DNA from 4 places in the Streptomyces sp. NPDC032198 genome. Region 4 is predicted to be linked to each of the others. Evidence: riboswitches for the same ligand, from Rfam matches in the RefSeq annotation. Region 4 holds a riboswitch; each other region holds the start of a gene.

What was found. Region 4 has a riboswitch for cyclic di-AMP ahead of AB0E78_RS16265 (transglycosylase family protein). Riboswitches for the same ligand answer to the same signal wherever they lie in the genome.
Region 1: linked by a shared signal. The riboswitch ahead of AB0E78_RS12995 (C40 family peptidase) and the one ahead of AB0E78_RS16265 (transglycosylase family protein) in region 4 are both predicted to bind cyclic di-AMP.
Region 2: linked by a shared signal. The riboswitch ahead of AB0E78_RS05165 (M23 family metallopeptidase) and the one ahead of AB0E78_RS16265 (transglycosylase family protein) in region 4 are both predicted to bind cyclic di-AMP.
Region 3: linked by a shared signal. The riboswitch ahead of AB0E78_RS37895 (M23 family metallopeptidase) and the one ahead of AB0E78_RS16265 (transglycosylase family protein) in region 4 are both predicted to bind cyclic di-AMP.

The regions. Positions count from the first base shown of each region.
Region 1 is NZ_JBEZVL010000004.1:427,181-434,106, reverse strand. It holds gene AB0E78_RS13030 (8-amino-7-oxononanoate synthase) at 1-75, shown strand, start outside; gene AB0E78_RS13025 (DUF397 domain-containing protein) at 76-300, opposite strand; gene AB0E78_RS13020 (helix-turn-helix transcriptional regulator) at 310-1,170, opposite strand; gene AB0E78_RS13015 (ATP-binding protein) at 1,441-1,908, shown strand; gene AB0E78_RS13010 (LysR family transcriptional regulator) at 1,897-2,808, opposite strand; gene AB0E78_RS13005 (LysE family translocator) at 2,939-3,568, shown strand; gene AB0E78_RS13000 (DUF6328 family protein) at 3,546-4,112, opposite strand; gene AB0E78_RS12995 (C40 family peptidase) at 4,272-4,745, opposite strand; cyclic di-AMP (ydaO/yuaA leader) riboswitch at 4,749-4,921, opposite strand; gene AB0E78_RS12990 (hypothetical protein) at 5,301-5,609, opposite strand; gene AB0E78_RS12985 (ATP-dependent Clp protease proteolytic subunit) at 5,617-6,252, opposite strand; gene AB0E78_RS12980 (amidase) at 6,496-6,926, shown strand, end outside.
Region 2 is NZ_JBEZVL010000002.1:21,026-27,951, forward strand. It holds gene AB0E78_RS05160 (aldo/keto reductase) at 1-291, opposite strand, end outside; gene AB0E78_RS05165 (M23 family metallopeptidase) at 445-1,530, opposite strand; cyclic di-AMP (ydaO/yuaA leader) riboswitch at 1,542-1,688, opposite strand; gene AB0E78_RS05170 (PP2C family protein-serine/threonine phosphatase) at 1,891-3,054, opposite strand; tRNA gene AB0E78_RS05175 (tRNA-Met) at 3,229-3,302, opposite strand; gene AB0E78_RS05180 (alginate lyase family protein) at 3,381-4,592, opposite strand; gene AB0E78_RS05185 (MerR family transcriptional regulator) at 5,520-5,867, shown strand; gene AB0E78_RS05190 (GAF and ANTAR domain-containing protein) at 6,469-6,926, opposite strand, start outside.
Region 3 is NZ_JBEZVL010000019.1:76,725-83,650, forward strand. It holds gene AB0E78_RS37880 (GNAT family N-acetyltransferase) at 1-351, opposite strand, end outside; gene AB0E78_RS37885 (HPr family phosphocarrier protein) at 608-889, shown strand; gene AB0E78_RS37890 (GntR family transcriptional regulator) at 1,048-1,740, opposite strand; gene AB0E78_RS37895 (M23 family metallopeptidase) at 1,965-2,768, opposite strand; cyclic di-AMP (ydaO/yuaA leader) riboswitch at 2,781-2,944, opposite strand; gene AB0E78_RS37900 (pitrilysin family protein) at 3,142-4,527, opposite strand; gene AB0E78_RS37905 (pitrilysin family protein) at 4,524-5,864, opposite strand; gene AB0E78_RS37910 (DNA topoisomerase IV subunit A) at 6,084-6,926, shown strand, end outside.
Region 4 is NZ_JBEZVL010000005.1:499,081-506,006, forward strand. It holds gene AB0E78_RS16255 (cytochrome P450) at 1-288, shown strand, start outside; gene AB0E78_RS16260 (transglycosylase family protein) at 424-1,428, shown strand; cyclic di-AMP (ydaO/yuaA leader) riboswitch at 1,610-1,797, shown strand; gene AB0E78_RS16265 (transglycosylase family protein) at 1,801-2,511, shown strand; gene eno (phosphopyruvate hydratase) at 2,830-4,110, shown strand; gene AB0E78_RS16275 (septum formation initiator family protein) at 4,212-4,694, shown strand; gene AB0E78_RS16280 (DUF501 domain-containing protein) at 4,759-5,289, shown strand; gene AB0E78_RS16285 (Ppx/GppA phosphatase family protein) at 5,286-6,212, shown strand; gene AB0E78_RS16290 (NAD(P)/FAD-dependent oxidoreductase) at 6,611-6,926, shown strand, end outside.

The DNA.
Region 1 (6,926 bases), on a different contig from region 4:
ACCGCCCGTGCGGATCTCACCGGCACACAGATCGCCGATGCCGTACGAGTGATCAGCCGCACCGCACCCCGGTAGTCACCGGAGGCCGTGGACGAAGGCCTCCCATGTCGTGGGGGAGAAGAGCAGGGCGGGCCCTGCCGTGTTCTTCGAGTCGCGCACGGCGAGCAGCCCCTGCTTCGGCCCTGAAGCGAGCGAGGCTGTCTCCACACAGTTGTTCATGCCGTTGCTGCGACTGCTGCGGTACCACCGTGCGCCGTGCAGGGAAGTGCTGGAAGGTACGTGCCGAGGCAGTGCCGTCATGGTGCCCCCTTACGCGCCGTCACGTATCCCGGCGATGTGATCCGTTGATTCCTCGGGTGAAAGCGCCTTTCCTTGAAGGGAGTTGAAGGCCTCCGTGTATGCCTGGAGGTCTTCTTTCCGTTCGAGGTAGAGGCTACTCGTCAAGTGGTCGAGAACAACCACATCCAGATCAGCAATGTTCGGAAATGAGAAAATAACGAAAGAACCGATGAGCCCTACGTGCTCTCCGGCGGCGAACGGCAACACCTGAAGTCGTACATGAGGCAACTGTCCGGCTTCCAATAACCGTTTCAACTGACCGTCGAGCACCTGACGGCCGCCCACCGGCCTGTGCAGCACCGCCTCATCCAGGATCACGCTCAGTAGCAGCGGTGGAGCCGCGCGCAGCACATCCTGGCGGGCCAGACGCACCTCCACCAGCGCGTCCACCTGCTCGTCCGGCAGTCCGTCGAGCGCGGCCCGCGTCACCGCACGCGCGTAGTCCGGCGTCTGCAGCAGGCCGGGTACGACAGTGGTCTCCAGGCTGCGCATCCGGCAGGCCTGCGACTCCAGGCTGATGAAGTCGCGGTAGGCGGGCGGCAGCAGCTCGCGATAGGCGTGCCACCACTGGCGGCGACCGCCGTCGTCGTCCGAGCCCGCCAGCGCCACCAGCAACTGGCGGAGCCGGGAATCGCACACCTCGTACGCATCGAGCAGCAGACGTACGTCGGCCGCCTTGACGCTGCTACGTCCCGTCTCGATCCGGCTGACCTTCGACTGGTGCCAGCCGACCCGGCCCGCCGCCTGGCCACTGGTGAGCCCGGCGTGCGCGCGCAGCGCGCGCAGTTCGGCGCCGAGTTTCCGGCGGCGCACCGCGGGACCGTACCGCATGTCCGTCTCCTCCCGACGGAGCGTTTCTTTTCGGCCTCCCCCGGGCCGCTCAGGGGCGACAGTAGAGGAAGTGCCGACGTCGCGCCCAAATACGGTCTTCCGTAGCAGAGTTCACCGCTTCGAGCGACAGATATATGCACATCTTGGTGGATGGCCACCTGTGAGGGGTCCAAGAGTGGCAGGCTGGCGCGAAGCACCATTCCGGGACTGTCCTCGGGCCTTCCGCTACGAGTCGGAGCCGAGCCCCGGTGGGAAAGGGACAACGTCGCCATGGCAGACCTTCAGGAAGCAACCGTCACCCTGCCGAGCGATCCTGCCTCGGTCTCCGCGGCCCGGAAATACGTCTCGAGCGTCCTGGCCGAATGGGGATTGCCGGGGGAAACCGAAGCGGCCGACACGGTCCGGCTCATCGTCTCCGAACTCGCCACGAACGCCGTCCAGCACACCCGCGGCCAATCGCCCACCTTCCGGGTGGACATCGAGCTCGACCGGGACGAACAACTGCGCATCGGCGTCACCGACAGCCATCCCCGCTACCCCAAGCGGCTGCCCGCCGCCGTCCAGCAGGACAACGGACGCGGCCTGGTGATCATCCGCTGGCTGACCATGGAGTGCGGCGGCAGACTGTCGGTCACACCCACCCCCGAGGGCGGCAAGACCGTCTGGATCGCACTGCCGTGGACGGCCCCGGTCCGCGACGAGGCGGCCGCCCCCTCGGTCTCCCCCTCACCCCGCTGAACGTCCGAACGCCCCCCGGAGCAGCGCCCGGAAGGTGTCCGCCGCCGGATGCGACTCGTCGGTGCGGTGGACCACCGAGATCGTGCGGCGCAGACTCCCCGGCTCAAGCGGCCTCATCCCCACCGGGGTGGCCGCCGTCCGCGCCACCATCTCCGGTACGACGGCGACGCCGAGCCCGGCGCTGACCAGTGCGCACACCAGGGCGTAGCCAGGAGTCTCGACCAGCACCGAGGGCGTCGCGCCGGCCCGGACGAGCGTGGACTCCACACCCTGCCGGGACGGATGCTCAGGCGCCATGCTGATCAGCGGCTGCCCGGCGAGTTCGGTCAGGGGCAGCCGCGACGACGAGCTCGCGAGGGCGTGACCGGGCGAGGTCACCAGGACCAGCTCCTCGACCAGGATCGGCTCGGCGGTCACGGACGCGGGCAGCGGCACCGGATCCGCCGGTTCGTACGTGTGCGTCAGGGCGAGGTCGACCTCACCGGCGGCCACGGCCGCGATGCCGAGCGGCGGTTCATAGGCCCGTACGGTCAGATCGACGTCCGGATGGGCGCGGCGGAACGCGGTCAGCGCGGGCGGCACCAGCTGGATCCCGGCGGTGGTGAAGGTCCCCACGCGCAGCCTGCCGCCGGAGAGGCCCGCGAGCAGGGCCAGTTCGTGCCGGGCCTGCTCCATCTCGTCCAGGACCCGGCGCGCCCGCGCGAGCAGCAGCTCACCCGCGCCGGTCAGCCGTGCCCCGCGGTGATGCCGGACCAGGAGCGCGGTGCCCGCCTCCCGTTCGAGCTTGGCCAGCTGCTGGGAGAGGGCGGGCACGGTGTAGCCGAGGCGCTCGGCGGCGCGGGTGATCGACCCGGCCTCGGAGACCGCCACCAGTGCGGCGAGCCGCGTCGGGTCGTACATGGCCTCTCCCGGTGCAGGAGCCGACGGGCGGTGCGGCTGTCCGTCGGCCGTGGGGCTAAACGACTGCTTAAGGCAGACCCAGGATATTCCACATACCTGCTGAAGGCAGAAGAACGGCAGGCTGGGCGCCATGGACGCACAACTGGTCGCCTTCACCGGAGTCGCCGCGGGCATGGTCGCCATGCCGGGCGCCGACTTCGCCGTCGTCGTGCGCAACGCCCTCGCATCCCGCCGCGCCGGAGTGACGTGCGCGATCGGTGTGGCGGGCGGGCTCCTGGTGCACACGGCGCTCGCGGTGGCCGGGGTCGCGGCGGTCCTCGCGGCGGTCCCCACGCTCTTCCGTGCGCTGCAGGCCGCGGGCGGGGCCTATGTGCTCTACCTCGGGTATCGCGCGCTGCGGTCGGCGGCGCGGCCCCTGCGGAGCTTCGAAACGACGGACGGCACGGAGCCGGCAGCGGCCGGGGGCAGCCTGCGGCAGGGCTTCTTCACCAACGCCCTCAACCCCAAGGCGCCCATCACGTTCCTCAGCGTGCTGCCGCAGTTCGTGCCCGCGGGCAGCCCCGCGATGCCCAGGACACTGCTGCTCGCGTCCATCATCGTGGCCCTCGCCCTGGTGTGGTTCCCGGTCGTCGCGCTCCTGGTCGACCGGCTCGGCCGCTGGCTGCGCAAGCCGCGTACGGCCCGTGCGATCGAGGGCGGCACGGGGGTCGCGCTCAGTGTGCTGGGCGCGGTCCTCCTCACCGAGGCCCTGCTGGCCTGACGTCGTCCGACGTGTCCGGTCCTGTGCCCTCGGTGCCTCCTGTGCCCTCGTCCTTGCCCGCGCGGCGCAGCAGCAGGGGGAGCACGCCCCACAGGCCCGCGCACACCAGGAGCGTGCCCGCGCTCGCGATGATCCCGCCGGTCCTGCCCACCGCCACGTCCACCACCAGGAGCACGGAACCGGCGAGCGCGAACACCAGGACCCCCATGCCGATGACGGCCAGGCGGGACGAGACCCGCACGATCCGCGGCTTGGAGTGCTGCCCGAAGAGCGACCGGTGCACGGCGGCCGGAGCCGTGAACAGCGCCGCGGCGAGGACGGCGAGCAGCAGCGTGGTCACGTAGGTGGCGCGCTGCACGGTGTCGAGCGAGGCGAAGCGCTCGGTGAAGGCGAGCGTCAGCAGGAACGCGAAGAGGATCTGCACCCCGGCCTGCGTGACCCGCAGTTCCTGGAGGATCTCCGCGAAATTGCGGTCGGCGCGTTCGAAGCGCGTCTCGTTGCGGGGCGCATCGCCTGCCGTGGAGGAGCTGTTGTTTTCGGCCATGGCGCACGAGTATCCGCGCCGACGCCCTGTACGCCCGGCGGGCGCGCCGGTCAGCGGGCCGGGCGGGAGCCACGCGGGGGCAGTCCGCGCGGTGGCGGTGGCGGGGGTTGGTGAGCCCCCGCCACCGCCGTCCCACAGCCGACGGCCGATGACGGACGATCAGCGCACCCTGCCGTACCAGACGCTCTTGGTCCAGATCTTCTCGAGCCGCACCACGGTGTTCGACTTGGGGGCGTGCCAGATCCGGCCCTTACCGGCGTAGATGCCGACGTGGTAGACGTTCCGGCCGGAGTGGAAGAAGACCAGGTCGCCGCGGACGCGGTGGGACGCGGAGATGTGGCGGGTCTTGTTGTACTGCTGTGCCGCGGTGCGGGGGAGCTTCTTGCCCGCGCGCTTGAACGAGTAGAGGGTCAGACCCGAGCAGTCGAACCGCCGTGGCCCCGTCGCTCCGTAGCGGTACGGAGCGCCCTTCTTGGAGGCGGCGATCTTGAGCGCCTTCGTTCCGTGCGTCGCGGCCTGTGCTTCCGACGTGAGCCCTGGGCCCACGAGGGTGCCGCCCACGACGGCGAGCGTGAGAGCCGATACGGAACCGGCCCTGGTCAGCAGCGACGGAACATGATTCAGCGCAGTCATGCGCAACCCTTCGTCAACCGCCTGTGAAGGATGACCTGTCGGATTCGGGCTGACAAAGTTGCCCGGCCGCGCTGTGCGGCTTCACCCCAAGGGCCGTGGTCCGGACTCTCCGGACCGACCCGTCATGCCTGGGTCCTCCACTCCTGCCGATGCACCGATGTCGACCGGTCATCCGGGTGGCGGCAGGACTCGGCGTCCGCCCGGACCGCCCCGCCGCTGTGGCGGGGGCTTGTCGTCGGAAGGGATCTTGACCCGTCAAGGGCAAGAATTCCGAGCCGAAACGGCGTTTTGTGAGGCTCCTCACGGCTGAACCGTTCGGGTGGACAAGGTCGGATACGGGATCGGGTCAAGGCACCGGACGATCGTTCGACCAGCACCGGAACGAGGAATTCCGCCCCTCGCGTACACATCTGACGCAACCTAAGAGGGCTTCAAGAACGACGATCGTCTACGCCGAACGAGGTAGCCCGTTTGGTTCGTTTGAGATCGGCCCGGGACAGCTCGGACTTCGGACGACGGGGTGACGGGGGCTCAGGAGGGTGGAGTGACGGGTCTTCAGGATGTCGTCGGCGGCGGCACGGTGACCCGCCCGGCCCGCCGCTCCCCGTCAAGCACCCGCAGCGCCCTGGCCAGCGTCGGCGCGTGCACGGCGCTCTCGCCCCGCTGGTGCATGAGTGTCAGCGCGTCCAGGAGGGCGGTCGCCCTGCCGACCAGGGCCTGGGCGGCGCGCAGTCCGCCGTACGTGTCCGAGGCGCGGGCGGGGTTGATCCGGCCCACCAGGTCGACCACTTCGAGGTACCGGTCGATCAACTCGCCCTCGGCGCGGGTGAGTGCGGGCAGCGGGGGAAGTTCGGGCGGCAGCACCGGTGGTTCACCCCGCGTCCGGGGTGCGCGGGGACGACTTGCGGCTCGCGATGATCCGGTCCACCAGGCCGTAGTCAACTGCCTCGGCCGCGCTGAGGATCTTGTCCCGCTCGATGTCGGCCGCGATCCGTTCCGCGCTCTGGCCCGTGTGCTGGACGAGCAGCCTCTCCAGTTGCGCGCGCGTGCGCAGGAGTTCGTCGGCCTGGATCGCCAGGTCGGAGGTCTGGCCGTGGATGGGCTCGGCGAGCGACGGCTGGTGGATCAGCACCCGGGCGCCGGGCAGCGCGAACCGCTTGCCGGGGGTGCCCGCGGCCAGCAGGACGGCGGCCGATGAGGCGGCCTGCCCCAGGCAGGTCGTCTCCACGTCGCAGCTGACGAACCGGATCGTGTCGTAGATCGCGGTCATCGCGCTGAACGAGCCGCCGGGGGAGTTGATGTAGAGCGAGATGTCGCGGTCGGGCGCCAGGTATTCGAGGTGCATGAACTGCGCCATCACGTCGTTGGCCGACGTGTTGTCGATCGGCGTCCCCAGGAAGACGATGCGCTCCTCCAGCAGCTTCGAGTACGGATCGAGGGTCCGCTGCCCTGAGCTGGTGCGCTCGCTGAACTCGGGCAGGACATAGCGGGCGAACGGTCGGTTCATGGCACGTCTCTCCTCTGCCGGGGTCGGCTGCTCCCCAAAGCTTCCTGTAAAAAAAGTACAGGACGTACGTAACGGTGTGATGGGGAGCATGTTCGGGTGATCGGCCGGAGTCAACACGTGCGCCGCGTTTCAGCCCCTCGCTGAAAGCGAAGGCCCCGGCGTGCGGGGCGGGATGGCCGGCGCGGCGACGCGGGCATACTCCGCCTCGTCGCGATCTCAGCCGCCCCGAGCCGAAGGCGTCGTATGAGCCCCGAAGCACATCAAGTCCGCGAAGCCTCCGGGCTCGTCCACCTCACCGCCCGCGAACTCGCCGCCAAGATCCGCACCCGTAAGCTGTCCGCGCGCGAGGTCGTCCAGGCGCACCTGGACCGGATCGAGCAGGTCAACGGCCCGGTGAACGCGGTGGTGACCTGCGTGGCGGAGCGCGCGCTCGACGAGGCGCGCACCGCCGACGAGGCCACGGCGCACGGCGCGCCGCTCGGCCCGCTGCACGGGCTGCCCGTCGCCCACAAGGACACCCACGACACCCGCGGCATCCGGACCACCTACGGGACGCCGCTCCTCGCCGACAACGTCCCGGACCGGGACGAGCTGATCGTCGAGCGCATCCGCGCCGCAGGAGCGATCACCATCGGCAAGACCAACGTGCCCGAGTTCGCGGCCGGTTCGCACAC
Region 2 (6,926 bases), on a different contig from region 4:
GCCCTTGTAATCGGGGTGGGCGCCGACCTTGGTGGCGAGCACGATGTCGGAGCGGTTGCCGCGCGCGGCGAGCCAGCTGCCGAGGACGGTCTCGGACTCGCCGCCCTTGTTGCCGGGCACCCAGGCCGAGTAGACGTCGGCGGTGTCGATGAAGTTGCCGCCGGCGGCGGTGTAGGCGTCGAGCACGCTGAAGGACTGCGCCTCGTCGGCCGTCCAGCCGAAGACGTTGCCGCCCAGGGCGAGCGGGAAGACCTCGAGGTCGGACGAGCCAAGCTTGCGGAGAGAAGTCATAAGGGGATCAACGCCCATACGGACTCCAGCATTCCGGAGAGCGGCCCGCACCTAGGCAGGATGTCCACACCTCGGCAGGCCGTCCGCACATGCCGAACCGGCAGCCCTGGCGTCGGGGGGTTGTCGCCAGGACCGCCGGGGTTCTGGGTTACCTCAGAGCGACTGGCCCTTGCCGCGCAGCCATGCCGCGGGGTCGACCCCGGTGGCGTCGCCGCCCGGGTGGACCTCCAGGTGGAGGTGGGCGCCGGTGACGTTGCCGGTCGCGCCGACGCGGCCGATGACCTCGCCGGTGGTGACCTTCTGGCCGGCGCTGACGTTCATCGAGGACTGGTGGCAGAACCAGAGCTCGGTGCCGTCGTCCAATTCGAGGACCGTGCGGTAGCCGTACGCCCCCGCCCAGCCCGCTTCCTTGATGGTGCCGGAGTGGATCGCCTTGATGGGCGTGCCCGTGGGCGCCGCGAAGTCCAGGCCGGTGTGGTAGCCGGAGGACCACATGGAGCCGGGCTGACCGAAGGTGCCGGTGAGCGTGTACGAGGCGACGGGGAGGGTGTAGCTCTTCGCGAGCTTGGCCAGGCGCTCGGCCTCGGCCTTCTTCTTGGCCTCCGCCTCGGCCTTCTTCTTCGCGGCTGCCTTCTCGGCGGCGATCTTCTTCTCGGCCGCGGTCTGCTTGGCGGCGGCCTGCTCGGCGGCCTGCTTGACGGCGGCTTCTTCGGCCGCCTTCTGGACCGCGTCGTCCGCCTGGTCCTGCTGGTTCTCGGCCTGCTCCATGATGCGGGCCCGCAGCGCCTCGCCCGCGTCCGTGGTGCCCTGCTCGGCGTCGGCGGTGCTGAGTCCCGCGGCGGAGAGGGGTGCGGCAGCGGTCGTCACGCCGTTGTCCGCGGAACCGGAATCGGACGAGTCGTCGGATATCAGGGACCCCACGCCCGGCAGCGACTTGGCCTCCGGCAGCGAGTCCGTGACGGCCGACATGTCCGGCATGGCGATGGAGACCGGGGGCTTGCCGCCCTGCGCGGTGGCGATGCCGCCCGCGCCGACGGCGGCGATGACGCCTACGCCGAGAACCGTGGAGCTGCGGGCAAGTCCGCCGCCGCCCCGCTTGTGGACGCGGTGCCTGCCGCGGACGGGACGAATGGACTCCTCGGTGGGGTTCCATTCCTCCCAGGAATCATTGTCGTACCCACCGAAATCGTCGTCATTCGGTACGTACGCGCCTTGGGGGGCAGGGCGGTTGGACGCCACGGGGGCGCACTCCTTTCCTTCCTTCTCGCCTACCGGGTTAGCTGACGGGTTCGGAGCAGGAAGGTCTCCTACGAACATCTGGCACGGATGCACAGATGCCCGATTCACCCCAATTAGTGGTTCCCCGGCTCCCTTTCGGGATTAGGCGCGTGCGCGCGGAGCCGACTCGAGTGACGGCTGGGACGACCGCGCTGCGTTATCGAACGTTAATAGACAGCGGGGTCGTATTCCAAGCTGTTCCGACTGATCGTTAACGCCCACACCCTGTACTTATCGGGACACCGGGGTTGCGAACGGGGCGAGTTGACCCCACTTCTTCACACACCGGAGCTTCACATCTCCTTGACAGCTCGTCAGGAGTTATGCGGAGGGGTGTCCTTCCGTCACGGCCGGTGACATGGGCCGCCGCACCGCGAGCAACGCCATGTCGTCGGTGCCGCCTCCGCCGGTGTGCCGCCGCACTTCCTCGACGAGCGTCGACAGGAGCGCGTCCGGGCCGCCCGGGCCCGGGAAGATCCGGCCGCCGAGCCGGGCCGCGGGATCGTAGAACTCGCCCCGGGCGTCCCGCGCCTCGGAGAGCCCGTCGGTGTAGAGCAGCAGCATCGCCCCCGGCGGGAACTCCGTCTCGTCCGCACGGTCCGGCCAGGCGCCCAGCTCACCCATCCCGAGCGGCAGCGCGGGCTCGGTGGCGGACAGGACGCACAGCCGCCCGTCGCCGCGCAGGAGCAGCGGACCCGGGTGCCCGCGGTTGATGAGCCGCACGAGACCGTCGCCGTGCGGGATTTCGGCGAGCACGGCGGTGGTGAAGCCCTCGAAGGCGTCGAGCCCGTCGCGCCGCGTGCCCTCGCGCGCGAGGGCACGCTCCAGGCGCTGGGCCACGGCCTCCAGCGTGGCCTCCTGCTCGGCGGCCTCCCGGAACGCCCCGATCACGACGGCGACGGCCGCCACCGCGCCCATGCCCTTCCCCCGTACGTCGCCGACGATGACGCGTACGCCGTGCGGAGTCTCCTGCACGGCGTACAGATCGCCCCCGATGAACGCGTCGGCCTCCGCCGCCTCGTACCGCGCCGCGATGTCGAGCCCCCCGATCCTGGGATCCGGCTGCGGCAGTACGGCGCGCTGAGCGGCCTCGGAGATGGAGCGGGCGGAGGCGAGCTGCTCGTCGCTGCGGCGTACGACGCGGTTGATGAGGACGGCGAGGACGGCGACGGTCACCACCGTGATCAGCTCGGTGACGGCCTCGACGTCGGTGCTGGTGTCGGTCTTGAAATGCAGGGCCAGCACGGCGGCGCAGGAGCCGGTGCCGATGAGGGCGGTGCTGAGCAGCGAGTAGAAGGGTGCGGCGATGAGCGGGGCCGCCGTGAAGAGCGGCGAGGCGGTGAACTCCGGCGGGGTCGTCACGTCGTAGACCACCCCGACGACGATGAGCAGCAGGGGGAGGGTCCGCACGAGCGCCCGCTCGTGCCGGACATCGGGACGCCTGCCGCCGCCCCCGCCCCCGCCACTTTCTCCTCGCTGCCCCACTCGTCCAGGGTTCCCGGAGCGACGGCACGGGGCGACCGGTGGGGGCCGACCGGGTTACGGCGGAAAGCGACGGCGGAAGATGCCGCGGCGGAAAGACACTGCTGCGGAAAGACGCTGCTGCGGAAAACACCGAAGGCCCGGATCCATTTCTGGATCCGGGCCTTCGGTCTTTAGTAGCGGGGACAGGATTTGAACCTGCGACCTCTGGGTTATGAGCCCAGCGAGCTACCGAGCTGCTCCACCCCGCGCCGTTGAATGCAACTCTACGCCATCAGGGGGAGTGAAAGCGAACCGGTCGAGAACCACCGGCGAACGAGGCCCGCCGCTCACGCGTTCTCGGCGTGCGTCAGCGTCTCCCAGGCCACGAACAGGCCGTCCGTGCCCTCGGGCCGCTGCTTTCGCGTGAGCCGCTCCGTCTCCGGCAGGTCCAGCTTCAGCCGGTCCCGCAGGTGGTTGAGCGCGACCTCGGTGTCGGGCCCCATGTCGCGCTGCACCTTGCCGCCGCACAGCCAGTCCGGCGCCTCGGCGCCCAGCTGGTACTTGGCGTGGAATTCCAGCGCGGCCCGCAGTCGCTCCTTGACCTCGCCGTACAGATCGACGCCCTGGTGCCAGGCGGTCTCCGCGATGTGTGCGGTGGCCGCGAGCGAATAGCTGGCGTGCTTGAAGTTGCGGCACGTCTCCTGGGAGAGCCCGTCGGCGAAGGTCTTCTGCCCGAACCAGTACTTCTGGAGCTTCTCCCGGGTATTGATTCCGCTGCCCGCGGGCGAGACGGGCAGCGGGCCGTCCGACTTCATATAGAAGTAGGCCGGCACGCGGGTCCTGAAGTGCGTCACCGCCTTCTCGAAGGCCTCGTGGTCGTCGAGGAAGACCGCCATGCTGATGGTCGCGTCGGCCATCAGGAGGTCCCAGTTGCCGTTGAAGTCGGCCGCCCCGTCCCGCACTTGGGGCAGATAGGCGTTGCGCAGCATCCGCTCGAAGCGAAGGATCTGTCCGTCGCTCCAGCCGTCGTAGGTGTAGCGCACGGCTTCGGCCGCGCGTGCCCACGAGGAGGCGGCCCAGGCCGTCTGGAGGCCCGCGTTGGCTTCGGTGTGCCGGGTGATCACCCGCGCCCAGGCATCCATGATCTGCACGGCCTTCTCGGCGTGCGCGCGGTCGCCGGTGATGTTCCAGAGCAGGGCCTGGGTGTACGCGGCGATGGCGTCCTCGCGCTCCTCGACGCAGCCCTGGCCCGGGCGGGTGTCGGGCGGGCACTCGACGACGGCGTACGGCTTGGCGGTGTAGTCGTCCGCGCCGTACTTGCTGTTCCGCATCCGTCGGAACGCCGTCAGCCAGGGCTGCTCGCCCGCCGCGACATGGGCCCGTACGCGCTTCAGCTGCGCCTTGCTGACGAGGACTCCGGGATGCTCGAAGGCCTGCTCGGCGGGCCGGGCCCGCTCGGTGGCGGTGTCGCTGCCGCCGCCGGAGCTGCCGCAGGCCGCCGAGACGCCGACCAGCAACGGCACGAGCACCATCACGAGAGCCCGTCGTACGGAACCCATGCTGTACCTCCGGATCGGTCACCTGGCAGGCCCAGCGTCGCCCGGGGGGCGCGGGGGCGCAGGCGAGGCGGGTCCATTCGGGCGACCGCCCATCCGCCCGAACAGCCTGGTCACGAGGACGGTCTTGCCGTGCGTCCACCGCCACTGTTCGAGGTCGATTACCTCACCATCGAACACGCGAAAATCTATGTCGGCTGGAGTAGACATTGAGTGATGGTGTGGTTATGGTTTCTCTCGTAACCCAGAGAGACAGCAGGGCCCGGCAGAGACGAACTGCCGGGCAGCAGTACCCGCAAGTGCAGTGCGCAGGACGGTGCGGTGGTGGAGTTCCGAAGCCAGAGCGGTTGCAGGACGGCGACGGGACTGACGACCGGACCGGGCGGCCCGCAGTGATCAGGGGCCTCCGCGAGCAGGACCGCAGTACACGCAAGTGCATTACCAGTAAGTGCAGTTCGCAGTACCCAGCAGTGAAGGCAAGTGAGCAGCACCTCGGTGAAGGCGTCGGCTGCGGGCGCGCGCACCGGGAGGTTCGGCAGTGGGGTTCTAAGCCAGAGCAGATGCAGGAGAGGCGACGGGGCTGGCTGCCGAAGAGTGGCGCTATGGAAGGCCACCAGTAGTTCGCATCACCAGCAGTACGCAGTTCCCGTAGGTAAGCAAGTGATTCAAGAGGGAAGAACGGAGGAGCCGAGCGCCATCAGGAGGATCGCCCGGGTGGACTTTTGAGCCCGGGTACCGCAGGACATCGATAGTGAGGTGGTCTCCGGTCAAGCAACCGCGATCCCGGCAGTCCCGACAGCATCTCGGTCGGGTCTGCGGAAACAGAAGGCCGGCGCAGCAACAGGGCCGGCAGATGGTGTAGCAGTTCCTTCGGGGCCCGGGTGCCATACGGCACCCGGGCCCCTCCACGCGTTCCATAGAGAGGTGCAAGTGACAGCAGACGATTCGTTCGGGCGTCTCGACGACGACGACTACCCCGCCTACACCATGGGCCGGGCCGCCGACATGCTCGGCACCACCCAGGGCTTCCTCCGCGCCATCGGCGAGGCCCGCCTCATCACGCCGCTGCGCTCGGCGGGCGGCCACCGCCGCTACTCCCGCTACCAGCTGCGCATCGCGGCCCGCGCCCGCGAACTCGTCGACCAGGGCACCCCCATCGAGGCCGCCTGCCGCATCGTCATCCTCGAAGACCAACTCGAAGAAGCCCAGCGCATCAACGCCGAACATCACCGCGCCGCCGAAGCAGCGACCCCGACAGCCACGCGTCAAACCGGCTGAGCCCTGCGACTGCGGGTGTGCTCGCGCTACTCGCTGTCTGCTGTGCCGGTCCGTGGTCGGGCGGGGCCGGTGGGCGAACCGGCAGAAAGCTCGGTCACCCGAGGTCGGCAGTGGGCCTGTTTCGGTTCGCCCTGCCATGCGACGAGATATCCACGGAACCGGTCCAGTGGCGGTCCGCGGTGGGAGACTTGAGACAGACCGGCCGTGCGGCCGGGCTTGGGAATCGCCGCCGGTGTGCGACGGCGATCCCCAAGCGTGAGGATGCGCGGCTCCCCTCCGCTCCATCCTCACGAGGGCCCTCCCGGTGTTGGGGATGCGGGAATAGCCCCCACATGCCGGTCGGGCGGAGGCTGGAGCTGCGTTGTCGGCGATGCGGCTCCAGCCGGGCCTCGGTGTTGTTCCGGCTCGGGGGCTGGGAGCCTGCTGGGATCACGTGGTCAGTGACAGCACATGAATCCTTCGTCCGGGATCAGGATATGGCTCCGTCGGCAACTGCGGTAGAGGGCCTTTCCAAGTAGCCCGCCCCATGCCTGCGATGGACGGACCAGTTGCTCTTCTGCCTTGAGGCGCTCTCGACTCCCGGCAACTGACCGCACCCACGTCAGCCCTCTCCGTTCTCGGAAGCGGGCGGGTCGAGGAGCGTGCAGTGATCGTGGACGATGGCACGGGCCAGGCTGGGCAGGGGCGTTGCCCGGGTGTGGGCATGGGCGCGCAGCAGGGCGAGGGCCTGGCCGGTGGTGAGGGAGTGGCGGTAGCTGATCATGCCGATGGCCTGGTGGACCACGGCCTCCACGGGCAGGAGCCAGGCGTGGACGAGCTCGTCCTCGGTCGGCACGGGCGTAGTCAGAAGCAGGAGGTCCGCGGCGTCGGCGTGGTCCTGGGCAACTTGCAGGTCGGCGTCGGAGATCGGGCCGGGGCGGTGACGGTAGAGGGTGAGGGCGAGGCCGGCCTGCCGGGCCGGGTCGGCGCCGTTGAGGATCGGCAGTGCGTAGGCGGCGCGGATGTAGTGCGTCTTCGCCTGTTGCGCGAAGACAGGCCAGTGCCGGGTGGCTTCCGGGT
Region 3 (6,926 bases), on a different contig from region 4:
GAGGAAGGCGACCTCGGCCTCGTCGGCGGGCGCGCTCGCGGACATGCCGCGCGAGTCGATGCGGTCGAAGCGCACGGTGGCGATGAACTCGCCGCCCACGGTGGCCGCGAGACCCACCCGGTCCACCTGGTCGTGGTGGGTGAAGCGGTGCACGTCCTTGGCGGACAGGCGGGGGTAGGGGGCGAAGAAGCGGTAGTACTTCGACTCGTCCGAGACCTGTTCGTAGAAGCTGACCAGGCGGTCCGCGTCCTCGGCCGTGATCGGCCTGATCCGGGCGGTGCCTCCGTCACGCAGGACGACATCGGCTTCCCAGTGGGAGGGGTATGCGTGCCGGTCCGACGGGGTCTGCATGGGGCCAGGGTACGGGTCGCGGGGGCGCGTCGGCCGGGGCAGGCTAGGAGACGTCGAAGGGCGGGACGAGGACCCGAGGCGGAAGGACGTACGGTCGACGGAGCAGGGACCTACGACCGGCACCGTACGGACTCTCTGGTCGGGCGCCGTGCGGACCATCGGCCGGCACCGTACGGACCATCGGCCGGCGGAGCACTCGTGACGGCATGAGACACTGGTCTAGACAAGTGTGAGACACCTGGAAGGGCAGCAACACATGGCTGAGCGCCGCGTCAACGTCGGCTGGGCCGAGGGCCTTCACGCCCGACCCGCCTCCATCTTCGTCCGCGCGGCCACCGCCGCCGGCGTCCCCGTGACGATCGCCAAGGCTGACGGCAACCCCGTGAACGCCGCCTCCATGCTCGCGGTGCTCGGTCTGGGCGCGCAGGGCGGCGAGGAGATCGTGCTCGCCTCCGACGCCGAGGGCGCGGACGCCGCTCTCGACCGTCTGGCGAAGCTGGTCGCGGACGGCCTCGAGGAACTCCCCGAGACCGTCTAGTAAAGACTGGTACTCATACGCCGAAGGGCTCGCCTCGAATAGGGGCGGGCCCTTTGGCGTTTCTGGTTCCACTTGCCTGATATCAGTCGTCGACATTGAATTCGGACAGCAGAAATAATCCCCCGCCGAATAACTCTTCTTTGTATACGGCGCCTCTGTTAATGCCGTAGGCCCACTGCGTTTACGGGATGTTGCGAACCCCTCACACCGGGGATGCCGCGGCCCTGCACGAAGCGCGGCCGGTGCGCGGAGGCCGTCCGTTCCGTGTGCTGCGCGGTGAGCGCGCGGGCCCGCTCCGCGTCACCGCGCGCCACCGCGTCGACGATCGCGGCATGCTCGGCCCAGGCCTCGGCGGGGGCCGCCGACGCCTCCACCACGTACATCCAGGCGATCTTGTGCCGGAGCTGGGTGAGCAGCGCCGTGAGGCCCGGGCTGCCGGACGCCTGGGCGAGCGTCTCGTGGAACCAGCCGCCCAGTGAGCGCAGATCCTCGCTCCGGCCGTGCCGCGACCGCTCCTGGCCGAGCCTGACGAGGCCGCGCAGGACCTTCAGGTGCGCCTCCGTGCGGCGCTGCGCGGCGCGGGCGGCGCCCAGCGGCTCCAGGAGCGCGCGGATCTCCAGGAGGTCGGCGGCCTCCTCCTCGGTCGGTTCCGCCACGCACGCGCCCGCGTGCCTGCGCGTGACGACGAAGCCCTCGGACTCCAGGGTGCGCAGGGCCTCGCGCACGGGGACGCGGGAGACTCCGTAGCGGCGCGCGAGCAGTTCCTCGGTGAGCCGGCCGCCCCGTTCGTAGACACCGGAGACGATGTCGTCCCGGATTGCCGTGCATACCGAGTGCGCGGGAATGCGCATGACTGACCTCCGCCTTAATCCCCGCGAAACGCGGTCGATCGACGCCTGTTCTGCGACTCTATTGCAGAGCCGCCGAATTTCCGACGGCCGGCCGAAATCCAGGGATACTTTTGGCCAAAGGCGATAGGGGCGGGGAACAAGAACGGCGAAAGCCCCGGCTCTCGACGAGCCGGGGCTTTCGGTGAATCAGGTGCGCTTCGCGCGTCCGTCCAGGACCAACGGGATCAGACGTTGACGCCGTGCGAGCGGAGGTACGAGATCGGGTCGATGTCCGTGCCGTAGTCCTCGCCGGTGCGGGCCTCGAAGTGGAGGTGCGGGCCGCTGGAGTTGCCCGTGGAGCCGGAGAGGCCGATCTGCTGGCCCGGAGTGACCGCCTGGCCGACCGTGACGCCGAGGGACGACATGTGGCCGTACTGGGTGTACGTGCCGTCGTTCATCTTGATGACCACGTTGTTGCCGTAGGCGCCGCCCCAGCCGGCCTCGACGACGGTGCCGGAGCCGACCGCGTGGACCGAGGTGCCGGACGCGGCGTGGAAGTCGATGCCGGTGTGGCTGCCGGAGGACCACATGGCGCCGCCGGTCTGGTAGCCCGTGGAGACGTACGAGCCGCTGACCGGGGCCACGTAGGTGTTCAGGCGCTTGCGCTCGGCCTCGCGCGCGGCACGCTCCTTGGCCTCGCGCTCCTTCTTGGCCTTGGCCTTCGCCTCGGCCTCGGCCTTGCGCTTCGCCTCTTCGGCCTTCTTCTTTGCGGCCTCTTCGGCCTTCTTGGCGGCTGCGGCGTCGTCGGCGGCCTGCTGCTGGGCAGCGGCCTGCGCGTCGATGCTCTGGGCGAGCGAGTCGCCCACGGAGATGGCCTGGGTGAGGCCGGTGTGCTCAAGAGCCGCAGCGTCGTCGGCGGCGAGCGCCGGAGCGGCCAGGCCTCCGATGACACCGGTGGTGGTGAGGGCTGCGACGCCCGCCACGTTCGCGGTCGTACGCGTGAGGCGGCTCGGGCGACGGTGCTTCCCGGTGGCACGGGTGAACGCCATGAAGCGGCTGATCCTTTCCTTCCTTCTCGCCTACCGGGTTAGCTGACGGGTTCGGAGCAGGAAGGTCTCCTACGAGTCCCTCACCTGACGGCAAGGTTCCCGATTCACCCCAAGGGGACATGTGGGTCCCCGGCTCCCCTGGCTCGCGCCGTACGGGGACTCGGCGATGACTGTCCGGTGCCGCGGGTGCGGCGTACTGCATGACGAACAGCCGGGATGACGCTAAGCGGGCCATCTTTCAAACGACAAACGGATCAGAGTTTTTGTAGCGCACGCCACAGGTCAGACACGTAACCTCCATATCAATTCGGACATATGAGGACCCCAGTAGCCAATTCCCGCCACTGGGGTCCCGACATGTCCTGACTGTCACTCAGCCGGTGACCACACTCACTTCACCGATGCCGAGCGCCCTGACGGGCTCCTCGATCTGCGCGGCGTCCCCGACGAGCACCGTCACCAGCCGGTCCACCGGGAAGGCGCTCACGACGGCGGCAGTGGCCTCCACGGTGCCGGTGGCGGCCAACTGGCGGTACAGCTGAGCCTGGAAGTCGTCCGGCAGGTGCTGCTCGACCTGGTCGGCGAGCGTGGCCGCGACGGACGCCGCCATCTCGTACTTGAGCGGGGCGACGCCCACCAGGTTCTGCACGGCGACGTCGCGCTCGGCGTCCGTGAGTCCCTCGGCGGCGAGCGTGCGCAGCACCTTCCACAGGTCGTCGAGCGCCGGGCCCGTGGACTCGGTGTCCACGGAGCCGCTGATGGCGAGCATCGCGGCGCCGCTTCCGTCCGGCGTGGAACGCAGGACCTGGGCGAACGACCGTACGCCGTAGGTGTATCCCTTCTCCTCGCGCAGGACGCGGTCCAGACGCGAGGTGAGGGTGCCGCCCAGGCAGTACGTGCCGAGCACCTGTGCGGGCCAGACACGGTCGTGCCGGTCCGGGCCCACGCGGCCGATGAGCAGCTGCGTCTGGACGGCTCCGGGGCGGTCCACGATGACGACACGCCCGGTGTCGTCCGCGGTCACCGGAGGCACCGGACGCGGTTCGGCGGTGCCGCCCGTCCAGGCGCCGACGGTGTCGGCGAGGACGGCGTCCAGGTCGACGCCGGTCAGGTCGCCCACGATGACGGCCGTCGCCGTGGCGGGACGCACGTGCTTCTCGTAGAAGGTGCGCACCGCCGCCGAGTCGATGGCCGTGACCGTCTCCTCGGTGCCCTGGCGGGGGCGCGACATGCGAGCGGTCGCCGGGAAGAGCTGCCGGGAGAGCTCCTTGGCGGCGCGCCGCCCCGGGTTGGCGGCCTCGTGCGGGATCTCGTCCAGGCGGTTGCGTACGAGGCGTTCGATCTCGCTGTCCGCGAAGGCGGGGGCGCGCAGGGCGTCGGAGAGCAGGCCCATCGCCTTCGGCAGGCGGGAGACCGGGACTTCGAGGGAGACGCGGACGCCGGGGTGGTCGGCGTGCGCGTCCATGGTGGCGCCGCAGCGGTCGAGTTCGGCGGCGAAGTCCTCGGCGGAGTGCTTGTCGGTGCCTTCGTTGAAGGCCCTCGCCATGATCGTGGCGACGCCGTCGAGGCCCTCGGGCTCCGCGTCCAGCGGCGCCTCGAGGTGGACCTCCACAGCGACGACCTGCTGGCCGGGGCGGTGGCAGCGCAGCACGGTGAGGCCGTTGTCCAGGGTGGCGCGCTCGGGCGCGGGGAAGGCCCACGGCCGTGCGGTGCCCGCCTGGGGCTGCGGGTGGAACTGCATCGTTGCGGCCTCGCTCACTTCGCGGCCTCCTCTTCGTCCTCGTCGGTGGCTTCGGCGGGCGCGGTGGGCTCGTACACGAGCACCGCGCGGTTGTCCGGGCGCAGACGGGCCGCCGCGGCCGCCCTGACCTCTTCCGCGGTGACGTCGAGGACGCGCCCGACGGCGGTGAGGGCGAGCTGCGGGTCGCCGAACAGGACGGCGTAGCGGCACAGTTCGTCCGCGCGGCCCGAGACCGTGGAGAGCCGGTCCAGCCACTCGCGCTCCAGCTGTGCCTGGGCGCGCTCCATCTCCTCTTCGGTGGGGCCCTCTTCCGCGAAGCGGGCGAGCTCCTCGTCGACGGCGGCCTCGATGACGGGGACCTCGACGTCACCGGACGTCTTCACGTCGAGCCAGCCGAGCGAGGGGGCTCCGGCGAGCCGCAGCAGGCCGAACCCGGCCGCCACGGCGGTGCGGTCGCGGCGCACGAGGCGGTTGTAGAGCCGGGAGGACTCGCCGCTGCCGAGCACCGTGAGCGCCAGGTCGGCGGCGTCGCACGCGCGCGTGCCGTCCTCCGGGAGGCGGTAGGCGGCCATCAGGGCGCGGGCCGGGACCTCCTCCTCGATGACCTCGCGCAGCTCCTTGCCGATCGTGTCGGGCAGCGATCCGTCGCGCGGCGGCTGCTTGCCGTCGTGCGAGGGGATGGACCCGAAGTACTTCTCGACCCAGGCCAGGGTCTCCTGCGGGTCGATGTCGCCGACGATCGAAAGGACCGCGTTGTTGGGCGCGTAGTACGTACGGAAGAACGCCCGCGCGTCCTCCAGGGTCGCCGCGTCCAGGTCGGCCATGGAGCCGATCGGGGTGTGGTGGTAGGGGTGTCCCTCGGGGTACGAGAGGGCGGTCAGCTTCTCGAAGGCCGTGCCGTACGGAACGTTGTCGTAGCGCTGGCGGCGCTCGTTCTTGACGACGTCGCGCTGGTTCTCCATGGATTCTTCGTCGAGCGCGGAGAGCAGCGAGCCCATGCGGTCGGCTTCCAGCCACAGGGCCAGCTCGAGCTGGTGTGTGGGCATGGTCTCGAAGTAGTTGGTGCGCTCGAAGCTCGTGGTGCCGTTGAGCGACCCGCCCGCTCCCTGCACCAGCTCGAAGTGCCCGTTGCCGTGCACCTGCTTCGAACCCTGGAACATGAGGTGCTCGAAGAGGTGCGCGAGGCCCGTACGGCCCTTCACCTCGTGCCGTGAGCCGACGTCGTACCAGAGGCAGACCGCGGCGACCGGGGTCAGGTGGTCCTCGGAGAGCACCACGCGCAGGCCGTTGGCCAGCCGGTGCTCGGTCGCTGTCAGGCCGCCGGAGCCGGCCTCGGCTGTGGCCGTGTGACCCATGGGCATGTACGTCCCTTCGATCGCGAAAAGCTGGAAATTCTGCCAGTCCTGACACTGTATGCAAGCGTGCGGACAACCTGTGAAGTTCCCGCTCCGCGCTCGGCGTAGTCGGCCCCGAAGTCCGGGTCGTGGTCGGCGTTGTCAGTGGGACAGTCCACAATGGTCGGCGTCAGATCCCGTTGATGCCCTGGCAGACACATTGAAGGAGCCGCAGCAGCGATGGCCCGCCGCAGCACGAAGACCCCGCCGCCCGATGACTCGTTCGAGGAGAAGATCCTCGACATCGACGTCGTCGACGAGATGCAGGGCTCCTTCCTCGAGTACGCGTATTCGGTCATCTACTCGCGCGCCCTGCCGGACGCCCGCGACGGCATGAAGCCGGTGCACCGGCGGATCGTGTACCAAATGAACGAGATGGGCCTGCGCCCCGACCGCGGCTACGTGAAGTGCGCCCGCGTCGTCGGCGAGGTCATGGGTAAGTTGCACCCGCACGGCGACGCGTCGATCTACGACGCCCTGGTGCGCATGGCCCAGCCCTTCTCCATGCGCCTGCCGCTGGTGGACGGCCACGGCAACTTCGGCTCGCTCGGCAACGACGACCCGCCGGCCGCCATGCGGTACACCGAGTGCAAGATGGCCGACGCCACGTCCCTGATGACGGAGTCGATCGAAGAGAACACGGTCGACTTCGAGTCGAACTACGACGGCCAGGAGCAGGAGCCGGTCACCCTTCCGGCGGCCTACCCGAACCTTCTGGTGAACGGCTCGTCCGGCATCGCCGTCGGCATGGCGACGAACATGCCGCCGCACAACCTCGGCGAGGTCATCGCCGCCGCCCGCCACCTGATCAAGCACCCCGGGGCCGACCTGGAGACGCTGATGCGTTTCGTGCCGGGCCCCGACCTGCCCACGGGTGGCCGCATCGTCGGCCTGACCGGGGTCAAGGACGCGTACGAATCGGGGCGCGGCACCTTCAAGATCCGCGCGACGGTGGCCGTCGAGAACGTGACCGCGCGCCGCAAGGGCCTGGTCGTGACCGAACTGCCCTTCTCCGTGGGCCCC
Region 4 (6,926 bases):
GGACGATTCGATCATCCGGACACGCTCGACCTCTCCCGCCGCGACAACCAACACCTCGGCTACGGCCATGGCATTCATTACTGTCTCGGCGCGCCCCTCGCCCGGCTCGAAGGCCAGGCCGCCCTCGCGACCCTCCTGCGGCGCCTCCCTGACCTGCGACTCGCGGTGGAACCTAGGGATTTGAGATGGCGCGGCGGACTCATCATGCGCGGACTCCGAACGCTACCCGTAGAGTTCACACCCGCACAGCAGAGCAAATATTCGGCACCTGAAACGACGTTTAACTGACAGGCCGTCAAGACTGTGACTTTCACGTGATCTCCGCTGCATCGACTTGTGACAAGCGTTCGACTGCCGCTACGTTCACGACGACTCGGCCTCCCGTGCCGCAGTCGTCGCTCCAGTCACGCGAAAGGCACCCGCATGCTCTCCGGCAATGGTCGTCACCGACGCCCCCGCCAGGCCCCGGCCCTGATCGTCGCGGCAGGAGTCGCAGGATCGGCCATCGCCATCCCGCTGCTCGGCGCCACCAGTGCGAGCGCGGCGGACACCGTCACGTGGGACAAGCTCGCGCAGTGCGAGAGCGGCGGATCCTGGAGCGCGGACGAGGGCAACGGTTACTACGGCGGGCTCCAGTTCTCGCAGGAGCTCTGGGAGGAGTACGGCGGCCTCGACTTCGCGCCGAGCGCCGACCAGGCCAGCCGCTCGCAGCAGATCTCCGTCGCCGAGAAGGTCCTCGACGACCAGGGGACCAAGGCCTGGCCGAGCTGCGCGCCGATCGCCGGTCTCACCCAGGACGGTGCCGCGGCCGACGTCGACCCGGGCGCCCCGATCACGACGATTCCTTCTGACGAGCCGTCGGAGTCGACCGGCTCCGGCGATGCGGCGGAGTCGGACGAGCCGAGCGAGTCCGCCGACCCCTCGGACGACGCCGGGGCCTCGAAGAAGCCCTCGGGCTCGGAGAAGTCTTCCGAGAAGCCCGACACCGCCGACGGCCCCGATGCCGATGCCGGTGACTCCGACGGCACGTCGCGAGACAAGAATCACGACGAGTCCGGCAAGTCGGATGACTCGGCCAAGTCCGGCGACCCGGACAAGTCCGGGCGGGATGATGCCACTTCGCCCGGCTCCGACTCTTCCGCCGGTGAGGGCGAAGGCCGCCACCGCGGCGGCAGCGCGGACGGCGAGCCGTCCGGTGACGCCTCCCGTGAGGGTTCGGGCCGGCACGCCTCCCGCGGCGAAGAGCGTCAGCAGGACGGCTCCGACGGGACGTACACGGTCCGCTCCGGCGACAACCTCTCGGTCATCGCCGACGACCTCGACGTGAAGGGCGGGTGGACCGAGCTGTATGCCGAGAACGAGAAGTCGGTCGGCTCCGACCCCGATCTCATCCTTCCCGGTCAGAGCCTCGATTTGGGCGAAAAGTAGGGGTAGTTGGTGAGTCGCTTTGCGCTTGATGTCCCAATTGGCGCAAGTGAGAGATGGGTCTCAGAAGCCCTGATCGTCTTTGAAATTCGGCCGATCGCATGTCTACGGTCGTGACCGCTCGCCACAGCGGGCCCCGCCGGTCGGTACGCCGAGTCCTGCCAACGGCCGTTCGGGAACAGTCGTCGCGTAAGCGCCGTAGGCAGGAGCGGGGGAACCAAGGTTTCCGCCGGGCCCGGCCGTTGAGCATCGCGAGAGCGAGGCAGACGGACGGGAACGGCTAGGGGTTAAGTCGCGCTCAGGAAGCGCGGCCGGGCAACTTCATCGGCCCGAACCCGACAGCTCACCTCGCAGGCGTCGGTGAGGGGATCACTCATGCTGTTTTCCAGCAAGGGCAAGCACCGCCGCCCGTCCAAGGCCACCCGTGTCGCCACGCTCGCCGGCGTCACCGGTGTCGCGGTCGCGGCCCCGCTGATGGCCGCAGGCCAGGCCTCCGCCGCGACGAACCAGGAGTGGGACGCCGTCGCCCAGTGCGAGTCCGGCGGCAACTGGTCGATCAACACCGGCAACGGCTACACGGGCGGCCTGCAGTTCTCGTCGTCCACCTGGGCCGCGTACGGCGGCACGAAGTACGCGCCCAGCGCCGACCAGGCCTCCAAGGCCCAGCAGATCGAGATCGGCGAGAAGGTCCTCGCGGGGCAGGGCAAGGGTGCCTGGCCGTCCTGCGGCGTCGGCCTCTCGGGCGCGTCCAACGAGGGTGGCGGTGCGCAGGAGAGCGCCCCGCAGCAGACCCAGGAGCAGCCGAAGAGCCAGCCCAGCGCGCAGACCGAGCAGCCGCAGCAGCAGGCCCCCAAGAAGGCCGAGGCCGCTCCGAAGGCCGAGTCCAAGAAGACCGTCGAGACCCCGACCGGCAAGACGGTCAAGAAGGGCGACGGCGAGTACAAGGTCAAGAAGGGTGACACCCTCTCCAAGATCGCCGAGGCCAAGGACGTCAAGGGCGGCTGGCACAAGGTGTACAAGCTCAACGGCGACATCATCGACAACGCCGACATGATCTACCCGGGCCAGCAGCTGCACCTCAGCTAAGAGCTGAGGAGGCAGGCAGGCGGCACCTGGCGGTCGCGCCCCCCGGCGGAGGCGCGACCGACGGAGCTGGTGACGCCCGCACGTACTGCCGGTCCACCCCCGTCCCCACGGGTCCACCCCGTCCCGGTGCGCGTATCCCCCGTACGCACCGGGGCGGGGTTCTTTTGCCCTCCACGCTTTGTTCCGTTCGGAAACATTTTGCTCTCGGTTTGTCCACAGGGCGGTCGCCCGGCTGGCTCTTGTCCGGGAGCCGGTTAGGCTCGTGTCCGCGAGGCCAACGCCCCGCGTACCCGCGTCACATCCCAGAAGGAGATGCTCGTGCCGTCCATCGACGTCGTCGTAGCCCGGGAAATCCTGGACTCCCGAGGCAACCCCACGGTCGAGGTCGAGGTCGGCCTCGACGACGGCAGCACGGGTCGTGCCGCCGTTCCGTCCGGTGCGTCCACCGGTGCTTTCGAGGCCATCGAACTCCGTGACGGTGACCCCAACCGTTACATGGGCAAGGGCGTGGAGAAGGCCGTCCTCGCCGTCATCGAGCAGATCGGCCCGGAGCTCGTCGGGTACGACGCGACCGAGCAGCGCCTGATCGACCAGGCGATGTTCGACCTCGACGCCACCGACAACAAGGGCTCGCTCGGCGCCAACGCCATCCTCGGCGTCTCGCTGGCCGTCGCGCACGCCGCGTCGGAGGCCTCCGACCTCCCGCTCTTCCGCTACCTCGGCGGCCCGAACGCGCACCTGCTGCCCGTTCCGATGATGAACATCCTGAACGGCGGGTCGCACGCCGACTCGAACGTCGACATCCAGGAGTTCATGATCGCGCCGATCGGCGCCGAGTCGTTCTCGGAGGCCCTGCGCTGGGGCACCGAGGTCTACCACACGCTGAAGAAGGTCCTGAAGGACAAGGGCCTCTCCACCGGCCTGGGCGACGAGGGCGGCTTCGCCCCGAACCTGGACTCCAACCGCGCCGCGCTCGACCTCATCCTCGAGGCCATCAAGCAGGCCGGTTACGTCCCCGGCGAGCAGATCGGCCTCGCGCTCGACGTCGCCGCGTCCGAGTTCTACAAGGACGGCAAGTACGAGTTCGAGGGCAAGTCCCGCTCGGCCGCCGAGATGACCGAGTACTACGAGGAGCTCGTCTCCTCGTACCCGCTCGTCTCCATCGAGGACCCGCTGTTCGAGGACGACTGGGCCGGCTGGAACGTCATCACCGAGAAGCTCGGCGACAAGGTCCAGCTCGTGGGCGACGACCTGTTCGTCACCAACCCCGAGCGCCTGGCCCGTGGCATCGAGGAGAAGTCCGCGAACGCCCTCCTGGTGAAGGTCAACCAGATCGGCTCGCTGACCGAGACCCTGGACGCCGTCGAGATGGCCCAGCGCAGCGGCTTCAAGTGCATGATGTCGCACCGCTCCGGTGAGACCGAGGACGTCACCATCGCCGACCTCGCCGTCGCCACCAACTGCGGCCAGATCAAGACCGGCGCCCCGGCCCGCTCCGAGCGCGTCGCCAAGTACAACCAGCTGCTCCGCATCGAGGAGATCCTCGACGACGCGGCCGTCTACGCGGGCCGCAGCGCGTTCCCCCGCTTCAAGGGCTGAAGACCTCCGGTCCTCGGCTCCGCTGAGTAGTTACCTACGTCCCCGTACTCGGTCCCGTACCGTGTGCGGGGACGTACGTACGTATCGGGGAGGCGGCACACATGGCCGTGAAGGACCGCGACCGGTTCTCCACCGCGACCAGGCTGCGGCTGCTCGGCGAGCAGACCGCGGAGCGTGTCTACCGCTCCCAGACCAAGCGCCAGGCACGCCGCTCCCGGCTGACGGGACGCGCCGCGCTCCTCGCGCTCGTGCTCTGCTCGCTGGTTGTCGCCCTCGCCTACCCGATAAGGCAGTACGTCTCCCAGCGCGCGGAGATCGCCGACCAGCGCAAGGAGCAGGCCGAGCGCCGCGAGAACGTCGAGAGGCTGAAGGACGAGAAGGCCCGCTGGCGGGACGACGCGTACGCGGAGCAGCGCGTCCGGGACCGGCTGCACTATGTGATGCCGGGCGAGACCGGCTTCACGGTGGTCGACCCCGAGGCGGCGAAGAACCAGCGCTCCGACCAGGGGGCGGCCGCCAGGCCCTGGTACTCGAACGTCTGGGACGGCGTCGACAAGGCGGACCGTCCGGCCGACGACGACTGAGCCCGACCGCACTCGCGCCGTCCGGGCTCGACAGAACCTCTACGGAACCGATCGAAAGACAGGCATGGAAACGCCCCCGCCGACCACCCCGCGCACCGAGCCCACCGACGCCGACGTCGAGGCCTTCAAGCAGCAGCTCGGCCGCCCGCCGCGCGGCCTGCGGGCCATCGCCCACCGCTGCCCGTGCGGGCAGCCGGACGTCGTCGAGACGGCGCCGCGCCTTCCGGACGGGACGCCGTTCCCGACGACGTACTACCTGACGTGTCCGCGGGCCGCCTCCGCGATCGGCACCCTTGAGGCCAACGGCGTCATGAAGGAGATGTCGGAGCGGCTGACGAAGGACCCCGAGCTGGCCGCCGCCTACCGGGCGGCGCACGAGGACTACATCGCGCGCCGTGACGCCATCGAGGTCCTGGAGGGCTTCCCGAGCGCGGGCGGCATGCCGGACCGCGTGAAGTGTCTGCACGTCCTGGTCGGCCACTCGCTGGCCGCGGGACCCGGCGTGAACCCGCTGGGCGACGAGGCCATCGCGATGCTGCCGGAGTGGTGGCGCAAGGGCGCGTGCGTCTCGACGAGCGAGGAAGAGCGCGCATGACCCGGGTGGCAGCCATCGACTGCGGCACGAACTCCATCCGCCTCCTGGTGGCGGACGCGGACCCGCGGACCGGCGAACTGGTCGACCTGGACCGCAGGATGACGATCGTCCGCCTGGGCCAAGGGGTCGACAAGACGGGCCGCCTGGCCCCGGAGGCGCTGGAACGCACCTTCGCCGCCTGCCGCGAGTACGCCGAGGTCATCAAGGAGCACGGCGCCGAGCGCCTCCGCTTCGTGGCGACCTCCGCGTCCCGCGACGCCGAGAACCGCGACGACTTCGTCCGCGGTGTCCTGGACATCCTCGGCGTCGAGCCGGAGGTCATCAGCGGTGACCAGGAGGCCGAGTTCTCCTTCACCGGGGCGACGAAGGAGCTGGCGGGCAGCGACCACCTGGCCAAGCCCTACCTCGTCGTCGACATCGGCGGCGGCTCCACGGAGTTCGTCGTCGGCGACGACGAGGTCAGCGCCGCCCGCTCCGTCGACGTCGGCTGCGTACGCCTCACGGAGCGGCACATCCGCACCGACCCGCCCGCGCCCGCCGAACTGGACGCCGTCCGCGCCGACATCACGGCCGCGCTGGACCTGGCCGAGCAGACGGTGCCGATCGGTGCGGCCCGCACCCTGGTCGGCCTCGCGGGATCGGTGACGACGGTGGCCGCCATCGCGCTCGGCCTGGACGCGTACGACTCCGCGGCGATCCATCACTCCCGTGTCTCCTACGAGCAGGTGAGCGAGATCGCCGCCCGCCTGGCACGGGCCACGCACGACGAGCGGGCCGCCATCCCGGTGATGCATCCGGGCCGCGTGGACGTCATCGTGTCCGGCGCGCTCGTCCTCCTGTCGATCATGGACAGGACCGGTGCCCGGGAGGTCGTCGTCAGTGAGCACGACATCCTCGATGGCATCGGCTGGTCGATCGCCTGAGCACGTCATGTAGCGTCTGAGCGGCTGTTGAGGGGCTCGAAGGACCCGGCGGCGACACGCCGTCGGGAAACTTCGTGAAGTTCTTCACAAGGAAATCGGCTCGGTTGGACGATGTTCAGGGGTTCTGGACCCCTAAAAGTGCCCCCAGAGGCCCCCGCGACCCACGACAGTGAAGGTTCGCGAGTGTGTCCGGAGGGTGAACCGGCCGAGTGGTCCAGTGCGGCGGAAGGGTCAGAGCGGCAGCTCACAAGGGGTGCACAACGACTTGGGCTGTGGCGTGGTTCCCCTGGGGCGTCATGACCTGCGTCACGTGGGCGGCGAAGTGTAGCAGAGGGTGTACCCATGCTTGTGAAGGGGCGCACGAGCGACCCCTGCCGGGCAGGTGGATACTCGATGGCATGAGCACCACGGAGCGTCCCAGGATCCTCGTAGTAGGCGGTGGGTACGTAGGCCTGTACGCAGCTCGGCGCATCCTCAAGAAGATGCGCTACGGAGAGGCGACCGTCACGGTCGTCGACCCCCGGTCGTACATGACCTACCAGCCCTTCCTCCCCGAAGCCGCCGCCGGCAGCATTTCGCCTCGGCACGTCGTCGTCCCGCTGCGACGCGTGCTGCCCAAGGCGGAAGTTCTGACCGGCCGGGTCACCACCATCGATCAGGACCGCAAGGTCGCGACGATCGCCCCCCTCGTGGGCGAGGCGTACGAGCTGCCTT